Regions from separate parts of the Streptomyces sp. 63XJN7_1_ISO-PGPR-S23-121 genome, predicted to be linked through region 1. Evidence: riboswitches for the same ligand, from Rfam matches in the RefSeq annotation. Region 1 holds a riboswitch; each other region holds the start of a gene.
The links. A riboswitch is a leader RNA that binds a small molecule or an ion and turns the genes downstream of it on or off. The one in region 1 is predicted to bind S-adenosylmethionine.
Positions count from the first base shown of each region.

Region 2: linked by a shared signal. The riboswitch ahead of thrC (threonine synthase) and the one ahead of AC0VYN_RS27465 (aminotransferase class V-fold PLP-dependent enzyme) in region 1 are both predicted to bind S-adenosylmethionine.
Region 3: linked by a shared signal. The riboswitch ahead of AC0VYN_RS12975 (ABC transporter substrate-binding protein) and the one ahead of AC0VYN_RS27465 (aminotransferase class V-fold PLP-dependent enzyme) in region 1 are both predicted to bind S-adenosylmethionine.

Region 1 covers NZ_CM149653.1:6,140,560-6,143,821, forward strand. Annotated here, with positions in the region: gene AC0VYN_RS27460 (Lrp/AsnC family transcriptional regulator) at 43-324, shown strand; gene AC0VYN_RS27465 (aminotransferase class V-fold PLP-dependent enzyme) at 364-1,752, opposite strand; SAM riboswitch class IV at 1,918-2,034, opposite strand; gene trpD (anthranilate phosphoribosyltransferase) at 2,110-3,174, opposite strand.
Region 2 covers NZ_CM149653.1:7,508,532-7,511,793, reverse strand. Annotated here, with positions in the region: gene AC0VYN_RS33575 (hypothetical protein) at 76-759, shown strand; gene AC0VYN_RS33570 (glucosyl-3-phosphoglycerate synthase) at 796-1,767, opposite strand; SAM riboswitch class I at 1,909-2,064, shown strand; gene thrC (threonine synthase) at 2,083-3,262, shown strand, end outside.
Region 3 covers NZ_CM149653.1:2,975,850-2,979,111, forward strand. Annotated here, with positions in the region: gene AC0VYN_RS12955 (bile acid:sodium symporter family protein) at 1-50, opposite strand, end outside; tRNA gene AC0VYN_RS12960 (tRNA-Pro) at 212-285, shown strand; gene AC0VYN_RS12965 (hypothetical protein) at 438-563, shown strand; gene AC0VYN_RS12970 (glutathione S-transferase C-terminal domain-containing protein) at 685-1,344, shown strand; SAM riboswitch class IV at 1,398-1,506, shown strand; partial or broken gene AC0VYN_RS12975 (ABC transporter substrate-binding protein) at 1,734-2,021, shown strand; gene AC0VYN_RS12980 (GNAT family N-acetyltransferase) at 2,080-2,826, shown strand; partial or broken gene AC0VYN_RS12985 (LLM class flavin-dependent oxidoreductase) at 3,060-3,262, shown strand, end outside.

The sequences.
Region 1 (3,262 bases):
TAGAGTGGGTGTCCCAGTGCGCACCGAGGGAGAGAATCAACCGTGATCAGCGCGATCGTCCTCATCAAGACCAGCGTGGACCGGATCCCCGAGATCGCGGAGCAGATCGCCTCGCTGGAGAACGTCACCGAGGTCTTCTCGGTCACCGGCACCTACGACCTGATCGCCATGGTGCGGGTCCACCAGCACGAGGACCTGGCGGAGGTCATCCCCGGCCGGATCAGCAAGATCCCGGGCGTGGAGGGCACGGACACCCACGTGGCGTTCCGCACCTACTCGCAGCACGACCTCGAGGCGGCGTTCGCGATCGGCCTGGACAACTAGGGCCCGCCGTCCGGACGCCGCCGTGCCGGTACGGGCGGCTCAGGCGGCGGTACCCGTCCCGGCGGCGGACGTGTCCGGCACGCACCGGCCGTCCTCGGTGCGGTAGTTCCACCGGGCGCCGTCGCTGACCAGCTCCTTGACGGCGTTCACGAACCGCTCCACGTGCTCGTCCGGGGTGCCCGCGCCGAAGCTGACCCGGACGGCGTTGAGGGACCTCTCCCCCGGCGCCGCCTCGGGGGCGCCGCACTCGCCCTGCGTCTGCGGGTCGCTGCCGAGCAGGGTGCGCAGCAGCGGGTGGGCGCAGAACAGGCCGTCGCGGACGCCGATGCCGTACTCCGCGGAGAGGGCGGCGGCGAAGTGCGAGCTGTTCCAGCCGTCGACCACGAAGGAGAGGACGCCGACGCGGGCGGCGTCGTCGCCGAAGAGGGACAGGACCCGGACCTCGGGCACCTGAGCGAGCCCTTCGCGGACCTTGCGGACCAGGTACTCCTCCCGCGCGACCAGCGTGCCGAACCCGGCCTCGGTGAGCGCCTTGCAGGCCGAGGCGATGGCGTAGGCGCCGATGACGTTGGGCGACCCGGCCTCGTGGCGGGCGGCGCCGTCGTGCCACCGCACCTCCACGCCGCCGTCCGCGCGCCGGGTGACGCTGCGGCTGGCCCCGCCGCCGGCGAGGTACGGCTCGGCCTCGCCCAGCCAGTCGGCACGGCCCGCGAGGACACCGGCGCCGAAGGGGGCGTACAGCTTGTGCCCGGAGAAGGCGACCCAGTCGACGTCCAGGTCACGGACGTCGACCGGGTGGTGCGGGGCGAGCTGGGCGGCGTCCAGCACGATCCGGGCCCCGTGCGCGTGCGCGGCGGCGGCCAGTTCGCGCACCGGCCACAGCTCGCCGGTGACGTTGGAGGCGCCGGTGACGCAGACCAGGGCGGGGCCGTACGGCTCGCGGGCGGCCAGCGCGCGCTCCAGGGTCTCGACGGCGTCGGCGGGGCTGCTCGGGGCGTCGAGGCAGGTCACGTCCGCGTCCCGCCAGGGCAGCAGCGAGGCGTGGTGCTCGGTCTCGAAGACGAAGACCCGGCAGCCGGCCGGGAGGGCGGCGGCGAGCAGGTTCAGGGAGTCGGTGGTGGACCGGGTGAACACGACCTGGTCGGCGTCCCGGCAGCCGAGGAACTCGGCGACGGTCCTCCGGGCGTTCTCGAACAGGTCGGTCGACAGCTGCGACAGGTACCCGGCGCCGCGGTGCACGCTGCCGTAGTACGGGGCGTAGGCGGCGACGTCGTCCCAGACCCGCTGGAGCGCGGGCGCGCTGGCGGCGTAGTCGAGCGCGGCGTAGGTGACCTCGCCGCCCGTGACGAGCGGGACGGTGACGTCCCGGCCCAGGACGGGCAGCGGGGCGGCGACGGACTGGTCGGCGGCGACGGCGGAGACGGACATGGGTGCTCCCGTGAAGGCAGAGTTCGTCGCCGCGCGAGCGGGTACGGCTCGAGCGCGGGACGAGCGGAAGAGAGGGGATGCGGAGGCGGGGCTCTGCGGCCCTATCGCATTCGCTGATTCACGGAAGACTCCCTCGGACGACCCAGGACCCCTGGTTCCGCGAGGGGTCCGCGCTTGCCGTGAACCCTGCTGTCCACGGCCTGGTCCTCACCCGGGGCACCCCGCCACGGACGGAGGGTTGCCGGACAGTCGGCCGGGGCCGTATGACTGTCACTCATGACCTGGAAGGGAACGTACGTGAAGTGATCGCCGCCCCGCAACCCGGGTCCGGATCGCGGGACGGGCGTCACGGTCCGCTCAGGCGTTGCTGGCGGCCACCCAGCGCTCCAGGGTCCGCCGGGCGGCGCCGGAGTCGATGGACGCGGCGGCCTGCTCCATGCCGGCCCGGATCCGCTCGGTGAGCGGGCCGTCGCCGGGCTTCAGGGCCACCAGGGCCGCCGCCGAGTTCAGCAGCACCGCGTCACGGACGGGGCCCCGCTCGCCGGCCAGCAGCCGGCGGGCGACGTCGGCGTTGTAGGAGGCGTCGGCGCCGCGCAGGGCCTCGACCGGCACCAGTTCCAGGCCGACGTCCCGCGGGTCGAAGGTCTCCTCGGTCACCGTGCCGTCCCGCACCACCCAGACCCGGGAGGTGGAGGTCGTGGTCAGCTCGTCGAGGCCGTCGTCGCCGCGGAACACCAGGGAGGAGTTGCCGCGCTCGGCGAACACCCCGGCGATGATCGGGGCCATCCGGGGGTCGGCGACACCGACCGCCTGGGCCTTCACCTTCGCCGGATTGGTCAGCGGTCCGAGGAAGTTGAACACGGTCCGCACACCCAGCTGGCCGCGCGCGGTCGCCACATGGCGCAGTGCGGGGTGGAACTTGACCGCGAAGCAGAAGGTGATCCCGGCCTCCTCGGCGACCTGGGCCACCCGCTTCGGGGTCAGCTCGAGGTTGACGCCGAGCTTCTCCAGCACGTCGGACGCGCCGGACGCCGAGGACGCGGCACGGCTGCCGTGCTTGACGACCTTCGCGCCGGTGCCGGCGATCACGACGGCCGACATGGTGGAGATGTTGACCGTCCTGGCGCCGTCGCCGCCGGTGCCGACGATGTCGACCGTCTCGCCGGGGACCTCGATCACGTGCGCGTGCTCGTACATCGACCGCACGCAGCCGGAGATCTCGCCGACGGTCTCGCCCTTGGCCCGCAGCGCCGTCGCGAACCCGGCGATCTGCACGTCGGTCGCCTCGCCGCGCATGATCAGGTCCATCGCCCAGGCGGTGTCGTCGGCGGACAGGTCGCGGCCGTCCAGCAGACCGTTCAGCAGGGCGGGCCAGGAGCGGCCCGCCGCGGTGTCGCCTCCAGCGGGGGTCACAGCGCTCATGAGCCGCTCCTGAATCGTGTACGTCGTGGAAAGAGTGTGGTCCCACCCTATCCAGCCCCCGGGCACGGCGAAGGGCCCCGTCCGCAGA
Region 2 (3,262 bases), 1.4 Mb from region 1:
GCTGTGAACACATCAAGTATGCGAGGTGCACATTTCAGAGATCAGGGGGTGGGCGCCGTGCTCGTACGAAGGCGCATGAACAGACTCGCCGGTGCCGCGGCGACGGTCGCGGTCTCCGCGCTGGCACTCGCCGGCTGCGGCGACGGGACCGCGGACGCGGCGGCGGACGAACGGTCGGCGGCGGCCACCGCGACACCGGGCGACGCGAGCCCCACGGCCGAGGCGTCCCCCACCGGGGCGACGACCTCCGCGCCCGCCCCGACACCGACACCGACGCCGACACCGACCCCCGTGACGCTGCCCGACTTCACCGGGCGGAGTGCCGGGTCGGCCGTCCTCGCGGCGAAGCGGGCGGGACTCGGCTACACCGTCCGGCTCCAGGGCACCGGTCGGCAGGCCTCCTCCTGGGGCACGGGGGAGAAGGTCTGCGAGCAGACCGACGGCCCCGGTGGCGTGACCTTCAGCGTCCCCCGCGACGGCCGCGACTGCGCCGGGCGCCTGCTGCACACCCCGAAGCCGACGCCGACCCCCGAACCGGCCAGGACACCGGACACGGGCGGCTCGGACACGGGCACCGGGGCCGGCACGGGCACCGGCGCCTGCGAACTCACCAGCCCCGCGGGCAACTGCTACGCCGACGGCCAGTTCTGCGCCAAGAAGCACCGCGGTCTGAGCACCCACGGCCGCGGCGGCGAGTACCTGACCTGCGAGCCGGACTCCGCCGGCCGCTGGCGCTGGTCGGACGGCGTCTCCGGCTGACGCTTGCGGGCCCCCGGCGGGAACAACCCCGGGGGCTCAGGCCACTCTTCTGGCCGCGTACTCCGCGATCTGTGTCATCGGCGGGCGTTCCTCGGTGTCCACCGAGTAGGTGCGCGGCTCGAAGCCGGTGCTGCCGCGTTCGAACTGGGTCAGCGACGGCCGGACCAGATGGCCGCGGGCCAGCCGGAGCTGGGCGGTGCGGTAGATCGCGGCGGACATCCGGCCCAGGGCCTGCCCGTCCTGGTGCCGGTGCCTGCGGACGCCGACGTCGACCTGCGCGAGGGCGTCCAGGCCCACCAGGTGCAGGGAGTCGACCAGCATGCCCAGCTCCACCCCGTAGCCGACGGGGAAGGGGAGCCGTTCGAGGAGCGAGCGGCGGGCCGCGTACTCACCGCTGAGCGGCTGGACGAAGCCGGCCAGCAGCGGCCAGTGCAGGTTGAGCAGCGGGCGGGCCATGAGTTCCGTGACCCGCCCGCCCTGGCCGGCGGACTCGGGGCCGCCGGCGTGCCCGTCGGGCATCGTGAGCGGGCGGTCGTACATGGCCTTGACCAGGTGGACCTCCGGGTCGGTGAGCAGCGGGCCCACGATGCCGGAGACGAAGTCGGCGGAGAACTCGCGCAGGTCGGCGTCGACGAAGCAGACGATGTCGCCGCCGGTGACCAGCAGCGAGCGCCACAGCACCTCGCCCTTGCCGGGCACGGCGGGGATGCGGGGGAGTATCTCGTCGCGATGGACGACGCGCGCCCCCGCCGCCGCGGCCACCGCCGACGTGCGGTCGGTCGACCCGGAGTCCACGACCACGAGCTCGTCGACGAGCGGGATCCGCCGCATCAGCTCACGGCGGATCACCGTGACGATGTCGCCGACGGTCGCCTCCTCGTCGAGCGCGGGCAGCACCACGCTGACCGACTGGCCCGTGGCACGTTTGGCGGCCATGATCTGGGCGATCGTGCGGTCTGCCACGGACCAGGAACGCGCGCCAAGCCAGCGCTCGACTTCTTCCAGCACGGTCGGTGGGCTCCTTCGTGATCCATCTCGCGGTACGGACGACTATCTCAACAGTCGTGGCCGTCGGTTACAGTCTTGAACAACGCGGAGGACCGGCGCATGCCGGGTCACCGTGTGCACCAGCGCAAAACAACCACATACCGCTCATCCAGAGGGGCAGAGGGAAACGGCCCGATGAAGCCCCGGCAACCCTCCAGTCGGTTCTCGTAGATCACTGTCGATCGCAGCGCGAGGCTCCCGGCTAGGGAAGGTGCCAAATCCGTCTCACGGCGAGATGCGTCGTGAGGAAGATGAGGAGAAAGGGCCTCGCCTCACATGGCTGTGCAGACTGTCGCAAGCAGCACCGACACCACCGCTTCCCCCGCTTCCCCCGCCTCCCCCGTGGACCTGGGCCCCGCCGCGGCGCTCTCCTGCCGCGAGTGCGGCCACCGCGTGCCCCTCGGCCCGGTCTTCGCCTGCGAGGAGTGTTTCGGCCCGCTGGAGATCGCCTACGACTTCTCGGCCTACGACACCGAGGAGCTGCGGAAGCGGATCGAAGCGGGCCCCGCGAACATCTGGCGCTACGCGCCCCTGCTGCCCGTCCCGGCCGACGTCGCGACCAAGCCGAACATCAATCCGGGCTGGACCAAGCTGGTCGAGGCCGGGAACCTGGCCCGCGAGCTCGGCGTCACCGGCGGCCTGTACGTCAAGGACGACTCCGGCAACCCGACGCACTCCTTCAAGGACCGCGTCGTCGCCCAGGCCCTGGAGGCCGCCCGTGCCTTCGGCTTCACCACCCTGTCCTGCTCCTCCACCGGCAACCTCGCCGGCGCCGTCGGCGCCGCCGCCGCGCGGGCCGGCTTCCGCTCCTGCGTGTTCATCCCGCACGACCTGGAGCAGGGCAAGGTCGTCATGGCCGCGGTCTACGGCGGTGAACTCGTCGGCATCGAGGGCAACTACGACGACGTGAACCGCTTCTGCTCCGAGCTGATCGGCGACCCGGCCGGCGAGGGCTGGGGCTTCGTCAACGTCAACCTGCGGCCGTACTACGCCGAGGGCTCCAAGACCCTCGCGTACGAGATCTGCGAGCAGCTCGGCTGGCGGCTGCCCGACCAGCTCGTCGTCCCGATCGCGTCCGGCTCCCAGCTCACGAAGATCGACAAGGGCCTGCAGGAGCTGATCGGGCTCGGCCTGGTCGAGGACAAGCCGTACAAGATCTTCGGCGCGCAGGCCGAGGGCTGCTCGCCGGTGTCCACCGCCTACAAGGCGGGACACGACGTCGTGCGCCCCCAGAAGCCGAACACCATCGCCAAGTCCCTCGCGATCGGCAACCCGGCCGACGGCCCCTACGTGCTCGACATCGCCCGTCGCACCGGTGGCGCGGTGGAGGACGTGACCGACGAGCAGGTCGTCGACGCGATCAAGCTGCTGGCCCGCACGGAGGGCATCTTCGCGGAGACCGCCGGCGGTGTGACGGTGGGCGTCACGAAGAAGCTGATCGAGAACGGCGTGCTGG
Region 3 (3,262 bases), 3.2 Mb from region 1:
CGGTCGCCGGTGACGTCGTCGCTGATGTGTTCGGGTCGTTCGGTACGCACCGTGCGAGGTAACGCCCGCCGGCGGCGGGACGCAACGCCGTCTCGCGATGTGATCATCGGGGCGGCCCGGGCCGCCGGCCGCGCCCCCTCCGGCGGATGGGGTAGGGTTGACCTGCGTGATCACACGGAAACCGCTCACCCGCGGCCCGTGGGACGCACACCGGGACGTGGCGCAGCTTGGTAGCGCACTTGACTGGGGGTCAAGGGGTCGCAGGTTCAAATCCTGTCGTCCCGACGGTGACGAAGGGTCTTCGCGAGCAACGGCTCGCGAAGGCCCTTTAGCGTGTCCGCCCCGCACGCGGCCGACCACGGCGTGGACACCCCCTTGACGCACCCGGGACACAGGCCGACACTTCCCTGGTAATCCTAGTGAACAGGTAGGGAATCATGGGGAGCATCGAGCCGGTCACCGCCGACGCGGACCGCCGCACGCCGGGACCGTCGCCCCTGCTCACCTCCCGCCGTCACATCGACCTCCTCCGCGTCCGCAGCGCCATCACCTCACCGCGCTGAGCCGTCCGGCACCGGCCGCCCGCGCTCCCGCACGCGTCCCGTGCGGCCGGGTGCCCGCGCACGGCCCGCCCGCCGCCGCCTCCGCCGCGCGTGTCCCACGCGCCCGCACCCGAGGAGCACCATGACCGTCACCCGCCTCGCCCCCGCGCCGGCCTTCCGGGGGCGCATCGGCCGCGACCCGCGCAGCGGCCACTACGCCGTGCCGCGCCGCTACCGCCTCCACCTGTCGCCCGGCCACGACGACTGTCTGCGCATCGCCGTCGTGCACGGCCTCCTCGGACTCGACGACGTGTGTCCGGTGACCCTCCTCGACCCCGTTCCCGACGGTGCCGACGGCGGCCACCCCGCGCTGCGGTCGCTGTACGAGGCGAGCGCGCACCACTACCGGGGACCGGCCGTCGCGCCGGTGCTCAGCGACGACTGGTCGGGCCGCATCGTGAGCACGCACGCGCCCGACATCATGCGCGACCTCGCCCGGTACTTCGCCTCCGCGGGCCCCGAGCTGTACCCGGACGGCCAGGACGCGGCGATCGAGGCCGTGGAGCTGCTCTGCGCCCGAGCGGAGGACCCCGCGGCGCTGGACTCGCTGGAGCAGCGGCTCGCCGGCCACCCCTACGTCCTGGGGGAGCGGCTCACCGCGGCCGACGTCGAGGTGTGGGTGGCCATGTCCCGGCTCGGCGCCGCCCACCGCACGGACCGCCACCCCGCCCTGTGGTCCCACGTGCGGCGCCTGAGCGCGCACCCGGCCTTCGCGCACCGCGTCGGAGACCGTCCCGTCTGACGGGACGGCGTTGACACGAGCACGGCCAACTGCCTTACTTACGGACCAAGAACGGTCATGAGCGTCAGTGACAAGCCCTGGCTGGCTGACCGGCAACCCTCGCTCCGCGGTGGGGTGCCCCAGGTGACGACCGGACCGGATGCACTTCGGTAAGCGCGAGGCCCGCAGGGCCGGAACAGTGACGATGACGGACATGTACGCAGCTCCCAGGACGGCGGACCGCCGCCCCCAGGGCCCTGTACGCCCGTACCCGAGCCCGCTCGTCGCCGACCGTGCCGTCGATCTGCTCCGCGTCAGCAGCGCACTGTGTACCGACCGCGGCCGCGGCCGCCGCCAGGGCTGACCTCCCTCCTTCCGGACCTCAGCGCTCGCGGCGACCGCCCGGCCCCTACTTCGCCGCCAACCCGGGCGTCGCCTATCACGTCACACGGACGGCGAAGACCCCCGGCGCCACGCGCAGCGCGGGCACCTACTCGGGAGCCGGCGCCTCCCTCCAGGGCCTGATCGCGGCCACCGCCAAGAAGGACAGCGGGCTCGCCGAACCGATCGCGGACGCCATCAACCACCTGATCGACAACGGCCAGTACGCGAAGTGGCTGGCCGTCTGGAACCTCTCCAGCGAGGCCGTCGAGTCGGCCGAGGTCAATCCGCCCGGCCTCCCCCTCGACAACAACTGACGACCCGTCATCATAACGTCCCCCCGCCGGTCCGTCCGCAGGAGAGGAACCCGAACCCGTGACCCAGCCGACCGGCCTACGCGTCGACACGGCCCCTGCCGCCCTCGCCCCGCACCCCCTGGACAACGCCGTCTGGGCCGCCCTGACCGGCCCGCACGCCCCCTTCGCCGAACGCCTCGGCAGGGCCGCCCGCTACCCGTCGGACGTGGCCGTCTTCGCCGCCCTCGAGGACCCCGCCGATCCGGCCGCCTGGGCCGACCTGCACCGCCTCGTCGGCCCCGGCACGGCGGTCGCGGTGCCCGGCGCGCCCACCGTCCCCGCGGGTTGGCGGGCCTTCGGCGGCGTGCCCGGGGTGCAGTTCGTCGACACCGCGCTGCGCGCCGAGCCGGACCCCGGGGCCGTACGGCTCGGGCCCGCCGACGTCCCCGAGATCCTGGACCTGGTCGCCCGCACCCGGCCCGGCCCCTTCCTGCCCCGCACCGTTCTCCTCGGCACCTACCTCGGCATCCGGCACCGGGGCCGGCTGGTCGCCCTGGCGGGCGAGCGACTCCGGCTGCCCGGCTGGACCGAGATCAGCGCCGTGTGCACCGACCCGGCGCACCGCGGCCGGGGACTCGCCACCCGTCTGGTCCGCGCCGTCGCCGCGGGCATCCGCGAACGCGGCGACACCCCGTTTCTGCACGCCGCCGCGAGCAATACCCGGGCCATCGGGCTGTACGAGTCCATCGGCTCCACCCTGCGCCGCCACACCGAGTTCCGCGACGTGCGCACACCCGGCACGGCCGCCGCGCCGGGGAACCGGTGAACGGCCGCGCGCCCACGGCGACTCCGCCCGCCCGGCGGACGGAGTCGGGTCCGGCGCGTGCCCCGGCCCCCGCCCGCCCCCGCCCCCGGCCGCCCGGCGACCCGCGGCGCGTGGCCGGCGCGCTCCGCCACCCCCGGCCCGACGCGCTCCACCACCTCCGGCCCGACGCCCACCCCGCCCGCTCCCGGTGAGAACCCCGTTTCCCTCCGGACGACCAGGAAGGCAGACCACCCGTGTCCACCACTCCTCCCACCCCGCTGCACCTCGCCGTCGCCCTGGACGGCACCGGTTGGCGCCCCGCCTCCTGGCGCGAGCCGGTGGCCCGCCCCGCCGAGCTGTTCACGGCCGCCTACTGGGCCGGCCTCGTCGCCGAGGCCGAACGCGGCCTGCTCGACTTCGTGACCATCGAGGACGGCCTCGGCCCGCAGTCCTCCCG